2 regions of the Glycomyces tarimensis genome follow, and region 1 is predicted to be linked to the other one. Evidence: riboswitches for the same ligand, from Rfam matches in the RefSeq annotation. Region 1 holds a riboswitch; the other holds the start of a gene.
The links. Region 1 has a riboswitch for thiamine pyrophosphate ahead of ACYVK3_RS13670 (ECF transporter S component). Riboswitches for the same ligand answer to the same signal wherever they lie in the genome.
Positions count from the first base shown of each region.

Region 2: it holds a riboswitch for thiamine pyrophosphate, as region 1 does, so the genes downstream of both, thiE (thiamine phosphate synthase) here and ACYVK3_RS13670 (ECF transporter S component) in region 1, are expected to answer to the same signal.

Region 1 is NZ_BAAHCB010000018.1:13,267-23,673, forward strand. Features, by position in the region: gene ACYVK3_RS13655 (DEAD/DEAH box helicase) at 1-474, opposite strand, end outside; gene ACYVK3_RS13660 (DUF1349 domain-containing protein) at 531-1,112, shown strand; gene ACYVK3_RS13665 (MGMT family protein) at 1,121-1,465, opposite strand; TPP riboswitch at 1,547-1,650, shown strand; gene ACYVK3_RS13670 (ECF transporter S component) at 1,685-2,293, shown strand; gene ACYVK3_RS13675 (ABC transporter ATP-binding protein) at 2,301-3,743, shown strand; gene ACYVK3_RS13680 (energy-coupling factor transporter transmembrane component T family protein) at 3,737-4,534, shown strand; gene ACYVK3_RS13685 (ABC transporter ATP-binding protein) at 5,168-6,991, opposite strand; gene ACYVK3_RS13690 (ABC transporter ATP-binding protein) at 6,997-8,781, opposite strand; gene ACYVK3_RS13695 (TetR/AcrR family transcriptional regulator) at 8,859-9,656, shown strand; gene ACYVK3_RS13700 (PPC domain-containing DNA-binding protein) at 9,841-10,302, shown strand; gene ACYVK3_RS13705 (class I SAM-dependent methyltransferase) at 10,375-10,407, opposite strand, start outside.
Region 2 is NZ_BAAHCB010000001.1:291,933-302,339, forward strand. Features, by position in the region: gene thiS (sulfur carrier protein ThiS) at 1-194, opposite strand, end outside; gene thiO (glycine oxidase ThiO) at 191-1,249, opposite strand; gene thiE (thiamine phosphate synthase) at 1,249-1,875, opposite strand; TPP riboswitch at 1,866-1,976, opposite strand; gene ACYVK3_RS01395 (DnaJ C-terminal domain-containing protein) at 2,039-2,896, opposite strand; gene ACYVK3_RS01400 (class I SAM-dependent methyltransferase) at 2,969-3,571, opposite strand; gene ACYVK3_RS01405 (hypothetical protein) at 3,772-4,749, shown strand; gene ACYVK3_RS01410 (hypothetical protein) at 4,762-5,055, opposite strand; gene ACYVK3_RS01415 (hypothetical protein) at 5,043-5,393, opposite strand; gene ACYVK3_RS01420 (proprotein convertase P-domain-containing protein) at 5,658-6,686, shown strand; gene ACYVK3_RS01425 (SDR family NAD(P)-dependent oxidoreductase) at 6,838-7,599, shown strand; gene ACYVK3_RS01430 (HNH endonuclease signature motif containing protein) at 8,086-10,050, shown strand; gene ACYVK3_RS01435 (PI-PLC domain-containing protein) at 10,400-10,407, opposite strand, start outside.

The DNA of each region.
Region 1 (10,407 bases):
GTCCACCACGAGCATCCCGCACCCGGCGGCCAGCTTCGGCAGCTGATGGTCGCGGAACGACGGATTGTTCAGCCTCTCGGGGCTGATGAGCAGCACGTCGACCTCGTCGGCGGCGATGGCCTCGCTGATGGCGTCCCAGTCCTCCAGGTTCGCCGAGTTGATCGTCCGCGCCCGGATGCCCGCGCGCTGGGCGGCCTCGATCTGGTTGCGCATCAAAGCGAGCAGCGGCGAGACGATCACCGTCGGGCCCATGCCGCGGCGGCGCAGCAGCGCCGTGGCCACGAAATACACCGCCGACTTCCCGAAACCCGTGCGCTGCACCAGCAGCACCCTGCGCCCCGAGGCGTCGGTGAGCGCCTCGATGGCCCGCCACTGGTCCTCGCGCAGCCGCGCGCCCTCGCCCGCCAGCGACCGCAGCAGTCGCTCGGCCTCGTCCCTCGTCGCGTCTCCCGCGGTGCTTCCGGTTCCTGCCATGCCCACCGTTGTACCGCATTCATATGACGGCCGGTGACGACAGTAGGCTGCGACGGATGGACATCGAAGTGCCATGGAAATCCGGGTCGTGGACGAACCTGCCGGTCACGGCCGCTGAGCGGGACGGCCGCCTCATGGTCACCGCGGCCGAGGGCAGCGACGCCTGGCGGCACACCTGCTACGGCTTCGTCCACGACGGCGAGCACGCGCTCCTCGAGGAGTGGGATCGTGAGCACGCCGTCGAAGTGGCCTTCACCGCCGCGTTCGAGGCCCAGTTCGACCAGGCCGGCCTCATGGTCCGCGTCGGCGACGAACACTGGATCAAGGCCGGCGTGGAGTTCGTCGACGGCGCCCCGCAGCTCGGCGCGGTGGTGACGAACGGCCGCTCCGACTGGTCGGTCAGCCCGGTGCCCGACTGGGCCGGAAGGGAAGTGACGATGCGGGCCACCCGGATGGCCGACGCGGTGATCGTCCGCGCCCGAGTCGAGCAGGAGCCGTGGCGGCTCGTGCGGCTCGCGCCCCTCGATCCGGGCCTGACCGTCCAGGCCGGCCCGTACTGCTGCGCGCCCAGCCGGGCGGGACTGACCGTGCCCTTCAGCGCCTGGCGACTGACCGCGCCCGACCGGAGCCTGCACTAGGGCCCGGCTCAGTCGTCGATCTCCATCGCCAGCAGCCTGAGGTCGTAGACGTACATGCGCTGCTGCCGATCGGCCACGCCTCCGGCGCTGACCTTGACCCCGTCCTCGCGGAGCAGTTCCGGCACGTCGCGGCCACTGCGCCCGTCCGACCAGCGGAAACCCTCGGAGACCTTGCCGCTCGCGGTCAAGACCCGGTAGGCGCGCTCGACGTCGCCGTCGTCGCGCATGAACGCCCCGACCTGCCTCGGACCGGTGCCGATCAGTTCGGCCAGATCGCCGTACGAGGTCCAGGTGCCTTCGGGCAGCGCGGCCACGACCCGCCGGACCAGTTCCCAATCCCGCTCTGTCGTCACGCGTGACAATGTACTGGACGAGGCGTCCCGCGCCACCGCACCGTCCAGCCGAGCGGTCGGGCGTACGCGGGGTGTTAACGTCGAAGCTGACAGGGGAGCCGATTCGGCTGAGAGTGCGGAACCGACCGCAGACCCTCACACCTGATCCGGGTAATACCGGCGTAGGAAGTCGTCTGCCGCTGTCGCGTCGTGTCCATGCATCCTTGAAAGGCAACGCCCATGCCGACCAACGACAGCCCGCCGCTCGCGTCCTCCGCGCGCTGGCGCACCCTCGACATCGTCACCTGCGCGGCCATCGCCGTCGCCTTCGGCGTCATCTTCTGGGCCTGGAACCTCCTGTGGGCCGCCCTCGAGGCGCCCTTCGCGTTCTATCCGCCCGCGCGGGCGATCCTCTACGGGGTCTGGCTCATCCCGGCCGTGCTCGCGCCGCTCATCGTCCGACGTCCCGGTGCCGCGCTCTTCACCGAAGGCCTCGCCGCGGTGGTCTCCGCGCTGCTCGGCTCCTTCTGGGGCATCCTCGCCGTCTACCAGGGTCTGGCGCAAGGCCTCGCCGGGGAACTGGCCTTCGCCTCCGGCCGGTACCGCCGCTTCGGCACCGGGACCGCCGTCTTCGCCGGCGCCCTCGCCGCCTGCGCGGCCACCGTGTTCGACGCCTTCGTCTGGTACCCCGAGACCGACTGGCTCACCTTCCGCCTGCCGTTCATCGCCATCGCCACCCTCTCGGGCGCGATCGTGGCCGGACTCGGCTCCCTCGCTCTGACCAAGGCCATGCTCCCCACCGGCGTCCTCGACCGGTTCCCGGCCGGACGCGACCGGCGGCGAATCTGACGAAGCGATGATCTCCGTCGAGTTCCGCGGCTTCTCCTGGCGGCACGCCGGACGGCGCGCCCCGGCCGTCGCCGACGTCGACCTGCGCATCGAGCCGGGAGAGCGGGTCCTGCTGCTCGGCCCCTCCGGCTCGGGCAAGTCCACGCTGCTCGCCGCGCTCGCCGGGCTGCTCACCACCGACTCCGGTGAGCGGCGAGGCGAAGTCCTGCTCGACGGCGAGGACGCGGCCGCCCGGCGCGGCCGCGTCGGCATCCTCTTCCAAGACCCCGAGACCCAACTCGTCATGGCCCGCAGCGGTGACGACGTCGCCTTCGGGCTCGAGAACCAGGCCGTGCCGAGGGACGAGATCTGGCCCCGTGTCCACGCGACCCTGGAGACGGTCGGATTCCCTTACCCCGCCTCACACCCCACTGACGCCCTCTCCGGCGGCGAGCAGCAGCGCCTCGCCCTCGCCGGCGTCCTGGCCCGACGGCCCGAGCTGCTCCTGCTCGACGAACCGACCGCGAACCTCGACCCCGAAGGCGCCGAAGCGATCCGCGAGGCCCTCAAGTCCGCTCTGGCCGACACCGCGGCGACGTTCATCGTCGTCGAACACCGCGTGGCCGACATCCTGAACCTGGTCGACCGCGTCATCGCGCTCGGCCCTCGCGGCACCCTGCTCGCCGACGGCCCCGCCGAAGCGGTCTTCGCCGAGCACGGGGAAACCTTGGCGGCACAAGGCGTGTGGATGCCCGGCGTCCCGCTCCCGGCCCATCCGGGTGCGGCACCGGGGGAGGAGCGACTCCGCGGCGAATCCCTCACGCTCACCTACCCGGGCGCCGACCGGCCCGCGCTCGACGGCGCCGACTTCGCGCTGCGCTCCGGCGAGCTCCTCGCCGTCACGGGCCCGAACGGCTCCGGCAAATCCACACTGGCGCTCCTCGCGGGGGGCCTCGCCAGGCCCACACGCGGCAAGGTGACCGTGCCCGGTGAGGCCTGGCCGCTGCATCGCCTGCCCGCGCACCGGCTCGCGACCCGCGTCGGTTCGGTCTTCCAGGACCCCGAGCACCAATTCGTCACCGCGACCGTCCGCGCCGAGCTCGCATTCGCGCCCCGCGCCGCCAAGTGGTCGCAGGACAGGATCGACGCCCGCGTGTCCGAACTGCTCGAACGACTCCGCCTCGACCACCTGGCCGAGGCAAACCCGCACACCCTCTCCGGCGGCGAAGCCCGCCGCCTGTCCGTCGCCGGGGCGCTGGCCGCCGCGCCGGAAGTGCTCCTGCTCGACGAGCCGACATTCGGCCAGGACCGCCGCACGTGGGGCGAGCTGGTCGACCTCACCGCCGACATCCGCGACGACGGCACCGCCGTCATGACCGTCACGCACGACCGCGACTTCGCCGCCGCGCTGGCGACCCGCGAGATCGTGCTCAAGGACGGCCGCATCCACTCGGAGACGAGCCGATGCTGACCCTGGCACCGGTCTGCGGCCCCGAGGCGCCGATCGCCCGCGCGAACCCCGTGGCGAAGCTCGCGGCGGTCGCCGCCGTCTCCACGACCGCGCTCATCGCGGCTGACTGGCTCACGCCGGTGCTGCTGCTGGCGGCCCTGGCCGCCGTCACGCCCTTCACCGGCATCCGGCTGCGGTCGCTGGCGCGCCGCCTGAAGTGGCTCTGGTTCGCGGCCGGGACGGTGGCCGTGGTCAACACGGTCTTCGCCGCCGAGCGGACCGGGACGATCCTGTTGTCCGTGGGGCCGTTGGACATCGCGTCCGACGCTTTGATCGACGGGGTGGCGCTGGGGCTGCGGGTGTGCGTGGCCGCAACGGCAGGTGTCCTCGGCTTCGCGACGACCGACCCGACCGACCTCGCCGATGCTCTCACCCAGCAGCTGCGGGCCTCGCCGCGGTTCACCATCGGCTCCCTGGCGGCCCTGCGGATGCTGCCGCTGCTCGGCGCCGAATGGCGGCAGATCATCACGGCCCGCCGGGCCCGCGGCATGGAAGGCGGCAGGAATCCGATCAGGCGCCTTCGACTGTTCGCCTCGACGATGTTCACGCTCCTGGTGGGCGCGATCCGGCGAGCGGGCCGCCTCGCCGAGGCGATGGACGCCCGCGGCTTCGACTCCGAGATCCCCCGGACGAACGCTCGGATCCAACGCATGCGCCCGGGAGACTGGCTCGTCGTGGCCGCCGCGACCGCCACCTCGGCGGCGGCGGTGGCGCTCAGTCTCGCCTACGGCACCTTCGAGATGCTCATGTAGCGGGCGCTCGGTCGGGCCGCGCCATCGGCCGAGCGCGGTTCGCAGCGCCGTCACGAACGGGTCGTCGCCCGACTCGTCGTGCCACTCGGACACGAACACCGCCGCGGCCTTGAGGCCGCCGTCCAGCCGGGGGAGGAGCTCGCGCCACGCCCACAGGTTCGGGTGCTGGCAGGCGGTGCACGCCGCTGCCGGAGCCAGCAGCTCGATCGCCCGCTCGAGACCCGTCCTGTCCATCGGGTAGGCGCCGGTCTCGCCGCGGTAGCCGCAGACGGTCGCGAGCACCACGGCGGGCAGCGGATGCTCGCCGTCGTTGACTCGCGCGAATTCGACGGCCCCTTCGGAGTCGATCGCGCCGACGGCATAGGCGGCCCGAAGGCGCCAGTCGGGCAGCGCCGATATGAAGCGCTCCCGCGCGGCGCTGATCTCCTCGACGGTGAGCCACGGCTCGGTCATCGCGCGATCACCTCACGCGCGGGAGGCGGCGGCAAGCGATATACGAGCGATGTTCGCCGGGAGCTCTGGCGCAGGGAACAAGGCCCCTCGATTGACGGCAGGCCCGAGCCGTCGTCGAGAGGCCGCTTCGACGGCTCGGGCCTGCCTGGTTTCCCTGGTTTCCCTGAACGCACGTTTCCTCTACGCCACGCCGACCTCCTCCGCCTCATCCACGAGCGGCTGGGCGAACTGCGCCGCATACAGGCGCGCGTAGGCGCCGTCCGCCGCCAAGAGCTCCTCGTGTCCGCCCTGCTCGACGACCCGGCCTCGTTCCATGACGACGATGACGTCGGCGTCGCGGATCGTGGAGAGGCGGTGGGCGATCACGAAACTCGTGCGGCCCTGACGCAGGGCGACCATGCCCTGCTGCACCAGCATCTCGGTGCGGGTGTCGACCGAGCTCGTGGCCTCGTCGAGAATCAGGATGGCAGGGTCGATCAAGAAGGCACGCGCGATGGTGACGAGCTGGCGCTCGCCCGCGCTCAGGCTGCCCTCGTCCGCGTCGAGCACCGTGTCGTAGCCGTCCGGCAGCGTCCGGATGAAATGATCGGCGCGCGCCGCCCGGGCCGCCGACACCACCTCCTCCCGGGTGGCCTCCGGCCTCCCGTACGCGATGTTCTCGGCGATGGTGCCGCTGAACAGCCAGGTGTCCTGCAGGACCATGCCGATGCGCCGGCGCAGCCGCTCGCGCTCGACCTCGGCGACGTCCACGCCGTCCACGGTGATGCGTCCCGAGTCGAGGTCGTAGAACCGCATCAGGAGGTTCACCAGCGTCGTCTTCCCGGCTCCGGTCGGGCCGACGATCGCGATCGTCTGGCCCGGCTCGGCCCCGAGCGACAGGTGCTCGATCAGCGGCTCATCCGGCAGGTAGCGGAACGAGACGTCCTCGAAGACAACCCGGCCCCGCACCGTGTCCAATGCGGACGATGATGAATCGGCGACCGGGCCCGGTCGCTGCTCCTCGGCGTCGAGCATCTCGAAGACCCGCTCCGCCGAGGCGACGGCCGACTGGATCTGCCCGGCCATGGCCGCCAGTTGGTTCACCGGGCTCGCGAACTGCATCGTGTACTGGATGAACGCCTGGATCTCGCCGATCGTCATCGCGCCGGACGCCACGCGCAGGCCGCCGACGACCGCCACCAGCACGTAGGTGACCGAACCCAGGAACGCCATCGCGGGAGCGATGAGGCCCGCCAGGAACTGGGCCCCGGTACTGGAGTCGTAGACCTCGTCGTTGTGCCGCTTGAACGTCTCGGCCGACTCAGCCTGCCGACCGAAGACCGTGACGATCTGGTGGCCGGTGATCATCTCCTCGACATGGCTGTTGAGCTCGCCCGTGGCCGCCCACTGGCGGGCGAACTTCGGCTGCGACCGTTTGCCGATCACCTTGGCGCCCCAGAGTGTGAGTGGCACGGTCAGCACCACGATGACCGTGAGCAGCGGCGAGATCGTGAGCATCATGATCGGCACGCCCAGCAGCATGAGCAGACTGAAGAGGATCCGCTGGAACACCTGCTGGACCGTCTGGGTGAGGTTGTCGATGTCGTTGGTGACCCTGGAGAGCACCTCGCCGCGCGGGCGGCTGTCGAAGTAGCGCAACGGCAGCCGCGCCACCTTCTCGTCCGAGGCCGCCCGCAGATTGAACGCCATGCGCTGCGCGACCCGGGCAATCGTGCGCCCCATGGCGACCGTGATCAGCCACGAGACCGCTGACAGCACCGCGGTGAAGCCCAGCAGGCGACCGAGCGCGCCGTAGTCGACCTCGCCCTCGCGCACGCCCCGCAGCACCTCGTCGGTGGCCTCGCCCAGCAGCGCCGGGACGACGACCATCCCGGCGACGCTGCAGACGGCGAAGACGACGATCGCGATCATGCGGAGGCGGTCCTCGCGCATGGCGCCGACGATCCGTGCGACGGTGCCGCGGAAGTCCTCGGGCTTGGCCGCCGGATCGCGGCCCGCTCCCATCATGCTCACAATGCCTCCTGGAGGGTGTGCTGCGAGCCGGCGATCTCGGCGTAGACCGGGCTGGTCCGCAGCAGTTCGTCATGGGTGCCGACCCCGGCCACGCGTCCGGCGTCGAGGACGACGATCCGATCCGCGTGGCGGACGGTCGAGACGCGCTGCGCCACGATCACGAGCGCGGCGTCGGCGATCTCGGCGGCGAGGGCCTGACGCAGCGCCGCGTCCGTAGCGGTGTCCAGCGCGGAGAAGGAATCGTCGAAGAGGTAGATCTTGGGGCGCGCCACCAGAGCCCGGGCGATCGCCAGGCGCTGGCGCTGACCCCCGGAGACCGTGGTGCCGCCCTGGCCGATCGCCGTGTCGAGCTCATCGGGCATGGCGCGCACGAAGTCCGCGGCCTGCGCGATCTCCAGGGCCCGCCACAGCTCGGCGTCGTCGGCGTCGGGATGCCCGTATCGCAGGTTCGACGCCACGGTGCCGGAGAACAGATGGGCTCGCTGGGGGACCAGGGCGACCGTGGAGGCGATGTGCGCGCGGCTCAAGTTCCGCACGTCGACGCCGTCGATCCGCACCGAGCCGGACTCGACGTCGAACAGCCGCGGGACGAGGTTGAGCAGGGTGGTCTTCCCGGTGCCGGTGGAGCCGATGACGGCGGTGGTCTGCCCCGGTCTGGCGACGAGGTCGACCCCGCGCAGCACCGGTTCCTCCGCGCCGTCGTAGCGGAAGGTCGCGTTCTCGACGTCGAGCTCGCCGCGGCCCGGCGGCTCGGTGACCGGCCGGGCCGGCTCGGCGATGCTCGGCTCGGTGGCGAGGACCTCGCCGATGCGGCCCGCGGCGACCTTGGCGCGCGGTGCCATCATGAACACGCCCATTGACATCATGACGGCCATGAGGATCTGGGAGACGTAGCTCAGGTAGGCGATGAGCGAGCCCACCTGCATCGAGCCGTCGGCGATGCGCGCGGCTCCGAACCACACGACCGCGATCGCGGTGAGGTTGGAGATGAGCATCGCCGTGGCGCCGAAGAAGGCCTGGACGCGCCCGACCCGGAGCGAGACGCTCATCAGATCGCCGTTGGCCTCGGCGAACCGTGCCTGCTCGTGCTCGTCGCGGACGAAGGCCCGGATGACGCGGATGCCGGTGATGTGCTCGCGCATGACCTGGTTGACCGAGTCGATGCGTTCCTGCATGGCCTTCGCCGAGGGGATCATCGCGCGAATGATGGCGCCCATGGCCGCCACCGTGATCGGGATGGCCACCAGCAGCGTGGCCGACAGCGGCACGTCCTGGCCGAGGGCGAGCACGAGCCCGCCGACGCCCATGACCGGCGCGGCCAGCAGCATCGTGAGCGTCATGAGCAGCAGCACTTGAATCTGCTGGACGTCGTTGGTGGTGCGGGTGATCAGCGAGGGCGCGCCGAAGCGGTCGAACTCGCGGTTGGCGAACCGCTGCACGCGTCCGAAGACGGCCTCGCGCAGGTCGCGCCCGAGCGCCATGGCGACCCTGGCGCCGAAGAACACGGCGAGGCCGGCGGCGACGACCTGCAGGAAGGTCACCCCGAGCATGATCGCGCCGTGACTGAGCACGTAGTCGGTGTCGCCGACGACGACGCCGTGGTCGACCAGGTCGGCGTTCAGCGTCGGCAGGTACAGCATCGCGAGTGTCTGGACCAGTTGGAAGACGACGGCGAGGGCGAGTGCCCGGCGGTGCGGCCGGAGGTAGTCGCGCAGCAGCCGTATCAGGCCGCCGGGCGCGGCCGGGGTGTCGGCCGGATCGGGTGGATTGGTCTCTGGCATGCCACCCACCATAGCGATAAAATAGACCGAGTACAAGTTTAGTTGCGGTAAAATTTTCGATCTGGTACACTGAAAGAGTGAAGGAACAGCTCAGCCTGCGGGAACGCAAGAAGCAGGCCACCCGGGTCCTGCTGATGGAGAAGGCCCTGACGCTCTTCGAGGAGAAGGGCTACGACAACGTCTCCGTAGCCGAGATCGCGGAGGCCGCCGAGGTCTCCAAGGCGACAGTGTTCAACTACTTCCCGACGAAGGAAGACCTGGTCCTCGCCGGTGCGAAACACCATGTCGAGGAGCCCGCCGACATCGTGCGCTCCCGACCGCTCGGCCAGACCCCGCACGGGGCCCTCCGCGAGTACTACCTGCGCATGCTCGAAGAACACGAGCCGGTGACGGGCCTGAGCGTCCACCCGCTGGTCATGCGGGTCCTGTGCGTCGTCCGGCAGTCCCCGGCGCTGGCGCTGAAGGCCATGGACGTCCGCCGCGAGTCCTCCGAGCGGCTGGCCCGGGCGCTCATGGACGAGGGCGCCTCCGAGCTGACCGCGCGCCTCGTCGCCACTCAGCTCATGCACACCCAGCACATCCTCTCCGAGATCAACGTGCGCCGGCTGCAGGCCGGCGAGACTCCCGAGGCGGTCTACCCCGACGCCGTGGACACCGCCGAGCACGCCTTCCGGCTGCTGGAGCACGGCATCGGCGACTTCATGCGCCGCGAGTCCGAACCGGAGAACGCCGTGGACGCGGCCTTCCCCGAGGACCGCGTGCGGCGGCTCGACTACGCCCGCATCGAGGCCGAGGCGGACGAGAGCGTCGAGCGCGCGCTCGACGAGGCCGGCGACGAGGTGCTCCGGAGGATCGCCGACCCCGATCGGCGCTGAACCGCCCGCCTTCCGAGTCCTGACTGGATTCGCCATCGGCCACAGTGAAGTATGCTTGCCGGGCACCAAAACGCGAGCGCCGGCACACGGTGCTCCAAGGCCAGGTGAGCACGGGATCCCCATCGTCCGGGCTGTGGCGTGTCCGGATCCGATCCGCGCCCTCCCCCTCCGAAGGGAGCGTCCATTGAAATTCAAGCCCCTTGACATCGGCCGGACCGTCGCCGTCACGTTCGAGCACGGTGAGGACTTCTTCAAGGCGCTGCGAACCGCCTGCGAGGAGGCCGGCATCCGGCAGGGGTACATCCCGCTGTTCTTGGCCGGTCTCTCGGAGGCCGAGCTCGCCGGCACCTGCGAGAAGCCCGACGACCCCGCCGCGCCCGTGTGGTCGGCCGTGCATCTCACCAACCTCGAAGCGGTCGGGGCCGGCAGCATCGCCTGGGACGAGGACTCGCAAGCCGTCTGGCCCCACATCCACCTCAGCGTCGGCACGAGGCAACATGGCGCCCAGGGATACACGAGTCATCTGCTCGGCGCCACCGTCCAGTTCCTCACCGAGATGATCATCGTCGAGGTGACGGCCCCCAGAGCCAGCCGGGTGAAGAACCGCGCCCTGTACGACGTGCCGGTCCTCACCTTCGAGGAATGACCCGCGGCGCGTCCGGGCACGCTCACGACCCCGCTCTTCGAGGCCGTCCCGGTCGTCGTCCACCGGGCTCGGTCAGACCGGCCGCGATGCCTTGAGCGAGCACAT
Region 2 (10,407 bases), on a different contig from region 1:
GTGGCGGTGAGGACTTCGACGGCGTCGCCGTCGAGGAGCGGGCGGTCCCATTCGGAGCGCGGGACCACTTCGCCGTTGACGGCGACGGCGGTGCCGCGCCCGAGCGCGGCGTCGGGCTTGCCGAGCGCGGCGCGGACGGCGTCGGTCACCGTGGCGAGGCCTTCGCGCGCTTCGCCGTTGAGTTCGATGTTCATGGGCTCCCCTCGAATCGCTGCGGGTCGAACGCCTTCGGCGCCTCGACTTCGTCCCCCAGGGCCAGGGCGGAGGCGCTCGCCGCGGTCGCCGGGATGAGCGCTATGCCGTGCCGGTAGTGGCCGGTGGCGGCGACGGTGCGCTCGTCGATGCGGCCGATGAGCGGCAGGTTGTCCGGGGCCGTCGGCCGGAATCCGACCGTGACCTCGTCGAGGTGGTATTCGGCCACCTCCGGGACCAGATCGATGGCCCGGCGGAGCAGATCGTGAACCGCCCCGGCGGTTCCCGTCAGCCGGTCGAAGCCCCGTTCGTCGCTGGTGGCGCCGATGACGACCTCTCCGGATGCCCTAGTCACAATGTAAACCGGATGGCCCCGCACCCACCCGCGAACGGTGGTGCGCGGCATCGGTTGTCCTTCGGAGGCGAGCAGTCGCAGGACGGCGCCGCGGACGGGCCGGATCGGCAACCCGAAGTGGGAGGAGCCGCATCCGGCGGCGAGGACCACCTGGTCGGCGTCCAGCGCGGCGAGGTCCTCGACGCGTTCGGCCCGGAATCGGACGCCGGCGTTCTCGGCGGCGGCGGTGAGGGCCGCGTGGACGGCGCGGGGCTCGGCGGCGTGGTCGCCGGGGACGAGTACGCCTCCGCGGGTCCGGTGGCTGAGCAGCGGTTCCACCTCGCGGGAGGCGCGGCCGCCCAAGGTCTCGAATTCGCGGTCGGTCGCGCTGTAGATCTGGGTCTGGCGCCGGATCTCGGCCCGGTCGGCGTCTTCGAGTCCGACCATGAGCGTCGGGACGTCCCGGTAGCCGGTCGGCATGCCGGATGCTCGTTCGAGTTCGCGGGCGAACGCGGGCCAGGCGTCGGCGGAGGCGGCCATGAACGGGAGGAGTTCCTCCTCGCCGAATTGGGCCTCGGTGACGGCGGCGAGCATGCCGGCGGCGACCCGGGAGGCGCCGGAGCCGGGGTCGGGGTCGTAGACGGTGGTGTCGGCACCGCGCTGGGCGGCTCGCCATGCGATGGCGAGTCCGATGGACCCGGCGCCGACGACGGCGAGTCGCATCACTCGCCCACTGCCTCGAGGAGTTCGGCGGTGGCTCGTTTGGGGTTGTCGCAGGTGGAGATCGCCCCGACTGCCGCGACGCCGTGGGCTCCGGCCCGGCGGCAGTCCGCGGCGCGTTCGGCGGTGATGCCGCCGATGGCGATCACGGGGAGGTCGACGGCCTCGCAGACGGCGGCGAGCCCGTCGAGGCCGATCGCCTGGGGCAGGCCGGTCTTGGTGTCGCTGGTCCATACCGGGCCGACACCGAGGTAGGTGGCGCCGGCGCGGCGCGCGGCGCGGGCGGCCTCGGGTTCGCGGCAGGTGCCGCCGATGATCGCGGTGTCGGGGAGGATGCGGCGGGCGACGTCGAGGGGGAGGTCGTCGGCGCCGAGGTGGACGCCGTCGGCGCCGACGGCCTGAGCGATGTGGACGCGGTCGTTGACCAGGCACATCGCGCCCTGCTCGTCGCACAGCTCGGCGAGGGCGGTGGCCAGGTCGAAGGCGGCGCGGTCGCTGTAGTGGTCCTCGGGCCGGATCTGGACGAGGCGGGCGCCGGCCTCGAGCGCGGCGGCGATGACGGCGATCGGGGTGGCACCCTCGCGAGTGTCGGTGATGACGTGCAATCGCGGTAGACGAGTAGCGTTCATATCTCCTTCTCCCTGCGCCAGCATGATCTGGGTCAGGTTCGACGGTCGGGACTACGCAGTCCCCTCTCAGCCCGATGCATCGGACTCCCGTGGGTGTATTCGCTTACGTCGATCACGGTACGTCATCGTGCGCTGCGATGGCAAGGGCCGTCGCAGCATGTGGTCAGTCGGAGCCGCTCTGGATCGGCGGCTCGGCCTCCCACTGGGTCCGAAAGCCCCTGGTGACGATGAACGCGCCCACGCCCGCGACGACGATCCCCGGGATCGTCCAGCCGATCGCGAAGGCGTTGAGTTCGCCCTCCTGCTCCTCGGCGGTGACCTCGACGCCGTCGCGAAGGCACAGGACCGTCGCGCTCGGCTCGCATACGGTCTGCCCCGAGCGCCAGACCAGGGCGCCGACGATGACGGCCGCGCCGACGAGCATGAGCGCCAGTCCGCCGATGATGGCCTTCGTCCCGGACCGGCGCACTTCGCGCTGCTCGGGCGTCGCCGGCGTCTCGGCGTCGATCCGCACCAGCAGGTCGCCGCGCTGTTCCGGGCGCTCGCGCGAGGGCATGCCCTGTCCCTCGACGCGCAGCACCGCACCCGCCTCCTCGCCGGGTTCGATATCGACCAGGACCTCGCCGTCGAGCGTCTCCACATCGACGGCCCCGCCGCGCTCCAGCAGGAACGGTTCGACGCTCACCGTGGTGCGCAGATCGAGCCCGTCGCGTTCGAACACCGGGTGGCGCCGCTGGTGGACGAGGAGGACGAGGCCAGGGTCGCTGCCGCCGGGGTCGACGTGGACGACCTCGCCCTCGCCCAATCCCGCCGGAAGGTCGACCGTCGCGCTGCGAGTCACCACCATGGTCCCCGTGCCGTCGCAGTACATGCAGACCTGGCCATCGTCACGGCCCGAGCCCTCGCAGTTGACGCAGTCGCCGGGCGCGTCGAAGTCCACCTCCCGCTCGCAGCCGAACGCCATCTCCTCAAGCGTCAAATGGACTTCGATCGCGGCGGCCGAGGAATGCGGGGTGGTCATGGTCGGTCCTTCCAGGAGGGCGGTGTCGAATACCGTGGGCGCCACCAGCGTAGGTGGTGAACGCCACCATGCCTACCGGGCGCGGTCGACTCTCAGGACGCGGTAGCCCTTGGCGCTGGCGTGCTTGCCGACCGTCCAGCCCTGCTCGCTCAGCCAGCGCGCCAGCGAGTCCGCGCCCAGGTGCTTCGAGACGACGAGCCATGCCACGCCGCCCTCCCTCAGGCGCGGCAGCCACGTCTCCAGCAGCTCGTGGAGCGCCTCCTTGCCCACCTTGATCGGCGGATTCGACCAGATCTCGTCGAACGCGACCTCCGCCGGCACCTCCTCGGGCGTCGCCACGCGCACCGTGCCCGGCAGCCGCTCGGTGTTGCGCCGCGCCAGCTCGAGGGCACGCCGGTTCACGTCCACCGCCCACACCTCGGCGTCGTCCCGCTGCGCCAGCACCGCGCTGATCGGCCCGTAACCGCAGCCCAGGTCGAGGAACGTCCCGGCTGACTCGGGCGGTACGACCTTGTTGAGCAGCACGCTCGTCCCCGGGTCGAGCCGGTTGCCGGAGAAGACCCCGGTCGAGGCGGTCAGCTCGTAGTTCACTCCGTCGAGCTCGAAGGTGACGGTGCGCTCGCGGTCGTCGACGGCGGGCCGCTCGCTGAAGTAGTGCTCTGGCTGCTCGGACACGCATGTATTGTCGCTCCTCCCCCATGCCGCGTCACCCCGGATCTCGGGGCGGGGTCGGCCACGGCACACACCGCACCCGTGTGACGCCAGATGCTGAAGGAGTCTCGCGTTCCGTTCGGTGGTGCGCCGACGCGCCCCGCCTACTCCGCAGGGGGGAACAATGACCGGCAAAGGAGGGCACTGGGTCTATGCTCCGTGTCATGGCATACGGCCCGTCCCCCTTCGGGGTCCCGCAGCGCGAGCAGGGGCATGAGTTCGACACGGATGCGGATCTCGACCCGACTGACAAGCTCAGTCGCGCTCAGGTGACCGCGCCGACGATGCGGCTCAGTCCCGAGGAGATGGCGCTGCCGCGCTCGTCCTCGCGGCGCTCCGCCGAGGAGGAGATGGAGGAGCACCTGGAGCGCATCCATGCCTCCCGGCCGCTCCGCCGCGCCGCCCAGCGCGCACGCCGACGCACCCGCTGGTGGCTCATCGCGCTCGCGGTGGTCAGCGGCCTGGCCGTCGTCGCCGCCTGCGGCGCGGGTGCGTTCATCGTCCTGCGCGAGGGCGAGACCGCCCCGCAGGCCCCGCGTGCGACCGCCGCCGCGAGCGAGCAGGCGCAGCCCGACGCGGACTCCTCGGCCGACGCGCCGGACGTCGTCGACCCGATCGCGAACCGGGCGACCGACCCCGAGCCGACCTCGGTCGCCGAGCTGTTCGGATCAGCCGCTTTCACACCGGCCGGTGCGGCCGGGCCGTACGAGGTCCTGGAGACCGAGGAGCTCGCCGACTGCGTCGAGGCGGGTCTCGACGAGCTCGCCGAGATCCTGGCCGACTCCGACTGCACCCAGACCGTGCGCGCCACCATCGTGAACCCGGACGGCGAGTACGCGGCCACCGCCGGCGTCCTCAACCTCGGTGACGCCGACGAGGCCGAGCAGCTGCGCGCGGCCATCGAAGAGGGCCTCGAAGGCGGCTTCGCGGCTCTGCGCACCGACGGCGCGGGGTCCGAGCTCGGCCGTGCGCCGACCATGGTCGGCTACAACACCTACGGGCACTACCTGATGTACGTGGTCATCGGCCGCACCGACGGCGAGCCGCTCGAGGACGCCGACGAGACCGTCATGTCGGTGGTCACCGATATCGTCGACGTGTGGCTGGTGGACCAGCTCAAGCACCGCCGCGCCGTCGAGTGAGCCGGGTGGAACTCAAGCGTTCTTCAACATCGCCTTGGTCTTCGGCGGCAGCTCGGGGTCCTGACGGCACTCGGACCGGTCGGTGAGCACCCTCCGGCCGGCCCACGCCTGGTAGCCCCAGAAGACGGCGAGCACCGCGGGAATCCACAGCAGCCGCACCTCGAGTTCGAGACTCGCCCACAGGATCGAGGCGGCCGTCGCCGCGTACCCGCTCTGGGCCCGCACATAGAGCTTCGGGCTGGAGGGGTGCAGTCGCTTCGCCCGCGCGGCATACTCGCCGACGCCGGCGAAGTTCAAGCCCAGCACACTCCGAACGCCATCGTGAACGCGCAGACCAGCGCCGTCACCGCCAGGGCGTCCTCCGAGCGATCGCCGTCGCCGTCGGTGAGCTGGCCGAGGCCCCAGACGAATCCGGCAGCGGCGGCGGCGATGCACAGGCCCGCCATCGATGCCACGACGGCGCACAGGATCTTCCGCGAGGCCCTCAGATCGCCCCAGGAACTTCTATGTGGACACTCAGAGCCGCCGAACGCGCCGCCTCCCCGCACCCAAAGGGACCCGACCGGGTCCGCATCGACGCGCGGCCCGGCCTCGACCGATATCGACGGCTCGGCCGGACCCTCGTGGTCGTTCATCGCATCCATGACCTTCCTCGGCTGTCCAACTGCGCTCCCATGAGGGCCAATGGGTCTCAGTCCAATGCGGACATATCCAGATGCGAAGGGGTACGCGGGGAATCATCTCATTGATACGGGAATGTCGAACTCGTGAATACTTTCCGCGGCTATTGACCGGCCGGATCATCCCATGATTCCATCGGATGAAGCGACGAACGGCAATCCCGGCCGCCGCTTGGATCTGGTCCCCGGTAGGTCCGCGCCCGCTGCAACCCCGCAGGAGTACAAGACATGCATATCGCCAGACGCCTGGCGCACGGTGCCTTCGCGCTGACCGCAGCCTCGGCACTCGCCCTCGCCCTCGTACTCACCGCCGACACCGACCGGGCCGAGGCGGTCCGACCTCCCGGCATCCCCTCGGCCTCCACCGCGCAGTCCGAACTCGACGCGCTCACCGTCGCCGCCGAGTCCCACAACTCCAGCTACGACCGCGACCTGTTCCCGCACTGGTCGAGCGTCGGCGGCGGCTGCACCGCCCGCCAGCACGTGCTCTCCCGCGACGGCGTCGACGTCCAGACCGGCTCGGACTGCCAGCCCGACTCCGGGCGCTGGCAGTCCGACTTCGACAACACCTGGACCACCTCGGTCTCCAACGCCACCATCGACCACGTCGTGGCGCTGGGCGAGGCGTGGGGCTCGGGCGCCTGGGCGTGGAGCACCGCCCAGCGCGAGGCGTTCGCCAACGACGTCGACGCCCCGCAGCTGTGGATCGCGACCTCCTCGGTCAACTCCTCGAAGGGCGCCTACGACCCGGCCCAGTGGATGCCGCCGAACAGCTCGGTGCGCTGCGACTACGTCAAGGCCTGGATCCACGTCAAGTACCTGTACGCGTTGACGGCGGACCCCGCCGAGAAGAGCGCCCTCCAGTCGCACATGTCGAGCTACTGCGGCACCGGCGGTGGCGACCCGGGCACCGGCCAGTGCTCCGGTTCCTTCAACGGCCCCAGGACGATCACCGAGGGCCGGACCCTGACCACCTCGGTCGCCCTCACCTGCGCGCGCGACGCCTCCAGCAGCAGTCGGATCAGCGTGGACATCTCGCACCCGTACCGGGGCGACATCACCATCGCCCTCGTCGCGCCGGACGGGACCGTCCGCTCGCTCAAGGGCGCTGATGCCGACTCGGGGAACGACATCGTCGCCACCTACACGGCCGACCTCTCCGGTGAGCGAGGGTCGGGCACCTGGTCGCTGCGGGTGGTCGACACCTACTTCGGCGGATCGACCGGCACCCTGAACAGCTGGTCGATCAGCATCTAGCCATCTCCCCCCCCCGAGGGCCGCCGCCTCCCCGCGGCGGCCCTCCCTCGTTCGCGCTCCAGAACTCGACGTCGCCTTCGTGCCAGCATCGGGCCTCACCGGTGACGAGACTTGCTCCTTGTCAACCATGGACAACCAGGTAGGAGCAGTCATGTCCGCACGATTCAAGTCTAAAGTGGTCATCGTCACCGGCGGGGCGACCGGCATGGGATTGGCCGTCGCCGAGCGCGTCGCGGCCGAGGGCGGGACGGCGGTCATCGCCTCGCTGCGGAAGGACGTCGCCGAGACCGCGGTCGCCTCGATCACCGCGAAGGGCGGCCAGGCGGCGTTCGTGCCGACCGACGTCACCGACGAGGAGCAGGTCGAGCGCCTCATCGCGAGGACAGTGGACGAATTCGGCGGCCTCCACGGCGCCTTCAACAACGCCGGCGGGCTCAATGCCTTCGGCACGGTCACCGAGATCGACGCCAAGGCCTGGGACACCGACATCACCCTGACACTGACCAGTGTGTTCCACGGGCTCAAACACCAGATCCCGGCCATCGCCGCCTCCGGAGGCGGCGCGATCGTCAACAACGCCTCCAACCTCGGGGTCGTCGGCATGGGTACCGTAGCGCCGTATGTGGCCGCGAAGCACGGCGTGGTCGGCCTGACCAAGGCCGCCGCGCTCGAGACCGCGAAGCAGGGCGTGCGGATCAACGCGGTCCTGCCGGGAGGCGTCGACACGCCGCTGTACCGCTCCACGACGGGAGCCACCGAGGAGGGCCGCGAGAAGATCGCGGGGCTCCACCCGATGGGCCGGATCGCCAGGCCCGAGGAGGTGGCCGCGTTCATCTGCCACCTGCTGAGCGACGAGGCCTCGTTCATCACCGGAGCGGCGCTGTCGATCGATGGCGGCTTCACCGCGCAGTAAACGCGTGGCCCGCAGCACGACCACGCTGCGGGCCGAGTTGCCATCTGGGGACGCACCACACGTTCGAAGACTTCGAAGAGGGATTCGAGCGCATGACCGTGCCGAGGGCCGTCCAGCATTCATGGAGCGCGGTCTACGCCTGGGGGAGACCGGCAATGGAAGGTGGGGCGCTGGCGGGAACGGTGTGGCGTTGATGGTTGCACTGCGCTAAAGGCGTCAGCGACGAAGAGGTGAGTGCTCTGTGGAGGCCGGGTTCGCGGACATGCCGGTGGGGTGTGGGTTCGCGTGCGGGCCGGGGCGGTTCCTTGGTTCGCGGTATGGCTTGCGGGGCAGGGTGGTTGGTGGCTGGCGGGCCGGAAACGTGAGTGTTTTCCCACCCTAATGGGTGATGACAAGGACCCTGTGACCTGGGAGAATAGAGGTATAGCACGAACCGGCGGAAACAGCAGGTTCGTACGAGACCTCAATGACCGAGGGAGGTGTCAGATGGCCAAGGCGAGCATGAAGCCCAGCAGGACCGAGCGGACCGAGCGCGCCAAGGTCATCCACACTGATCTCGATGAGGCCGCTTCCCTGATCAACTCCGTGCACGCCGAGGTCCTGCGCCGGGTGATCGAGGCGAAAGCCTGGAACATCCACCGTGACTGCGACGGCTTCTCGGCCCTGCGCGAGTGGCTGGTGTCGACGTTCGACTTCCACCTGCGGGTCGCGGCTGATCTGGCGGCGATTGCCCGCACCGCCGGGAAGTTCACCGTCCTCGCCGAGACCGCCACCTCCGCTGCGGCGCGGATCGACCGGGTCGCCGCGGCCGTGCGGCGTCTGGACGCGACCAAGGTCTTGCGTGTGTACGCCCGGACTCCCTACCGCGAGCCGGTCCCTTCCCCGTTCGACGCGGACATCCTCTGCCCGACCCCCGAGCATCTGATCGCGCAGTACTGCATCCACGCCACCGTCAAAGACGTCCACGCCCAACTCGACGAACTCCAAGCCGCGCTCGACTCCGGTGAGGAGCTGTTGGACGGGCTCGGGCAGCAGTCGTTGCAACGCCTGGATCTGGTGGAGACCGAGAACGGCATGTTCGTCCTCTCCGGGCTCCTGTCTTCGGACACCGGGAAGCTGTTCGCCAAGCTCCTGACCACCGCCGTGCCCCCGCCCCGGCAGGACGAAGTCGACCAGGACGGGTCGCTGCCGCCTGCGGCGAACCGGCGGGCCGAGGCGTTCCACCAGGTGCTCGCGGCCCACGGGGCCGACCCGAACGCGGCCAAGCGGCACGGCCACACCGCCATCCTGCACCTGTCAGTCGACATCGAAACGTTGGCCGGGGAAGACACCGGACGCGTCCCGACCCTCGAAGGCGACCCCATCTCCCTCGGTAAAGCCCGCCTGCTCGCCTGCGAAGGCTTGGTCATCCCCAACGTGTTCAACTACCGCACCGGCGAAGCGATCGAACTCGGCCGGGCACTCCGGCTCCCCAACAGCGCACTGCGCAGGAAGCTGGAACTCGAGCAGCCCGGCGGGTGCGCCTGGAACGGCTGCCGCGCACCGGTCCAGTGGACCGAAGCCCACCACATCGTGCATTGGGCCAACGGCGGCCCGACCGTCGCGGAGAACCTGATCCTGTTGTGCCGGTTCCACCACGGCCGCATCCACACCCCCGGCTGGACCATCACCAAAACCGGACCGGGCAAGGCCCTGATCGTCCACCACGACGGGCACGAGGACACCGACCCCGACCTCACATGCGGGTGCGCCGACTGGCGCACCGACACCGACCTGGATCTGGGCTTCGCCGAGGACATCGCGAACGCCTTCCCCACCGGCCTGTACCCCGAAGAATGGTCCGAGACACTGAAACCCGACCTCGAAGCCGCCGCCGAGCAGGCCGAGACCGAGCAGGTCATGGCCGCCGCGAAAGCCGCCCGCGCCAAACTGCGAGCACGCTTCACCACCCCGACACCCCAACACGCGACCGAACCCGAACCGCCTACAGCACCGGCACCCGAACCGGGGCAGGAACAGAGGCGGGCATACGAGACTGCCACACCATTTGGCGAACCGAGGCGGACTCGCGACCTTGCCAGCGCCATACCGGCACCGGACTACGGACCGCCCCCGTTCTTAGGGTGCCCGCTACGGGAGGCCGTGGCGGGGAAGGCACCTCATAGGTCGCCAGCTCGAAACCGGACACCCGGTTCGAGCCCCTTCCCATGCCCAGGCCCCGAACCGGACCACAGATCACCTCGAATCCGCCGCGCAGCCAGACCCAATCCGACCCGGCACGAGCCCACCGACCACCTCCGCGCCGACCAGCCAACGCCACCCCACCTGCCACAGCTTTTGTCGCTGCCTTGGCGCAGAACGACCATCACACCCGACCGACCCCGCCAACGCCCCCGCTTCCATTGCCGGTCTCAACAGGCCACGGCCGCCTCTCTCACCGGACGGCCATGAGCTGCGCATTCGGCCCGCGCTGCCGGTCACAGATCCTCGAAGGCGACCCCTACGATGCCGGTCTCTCCGGTCAGCGTCGTGGTCAAGTCCACCACCGAGCCTCTCCGGCTCGGCGGCTCTCTCCGCCTGTCGCTGCACGCGGCCAGCGCCGGGAGCGGCGCCGCGGCTAAACTCGTGGATTCGATAAGGCGTCTCATGGATATGTCCCTTCGTACTTGGCCGTAGCTGGGATATATCCATGAGACTGCCTTTTTCGGCCACTGGTTCCTCTTGCGTCCCAACCGTGATGCTCCAGTGAGCAAGCAGGATCGACCGGTGACCGTTTCGCTGCAAGGCGACGGGCAGGACTTTAGCGGG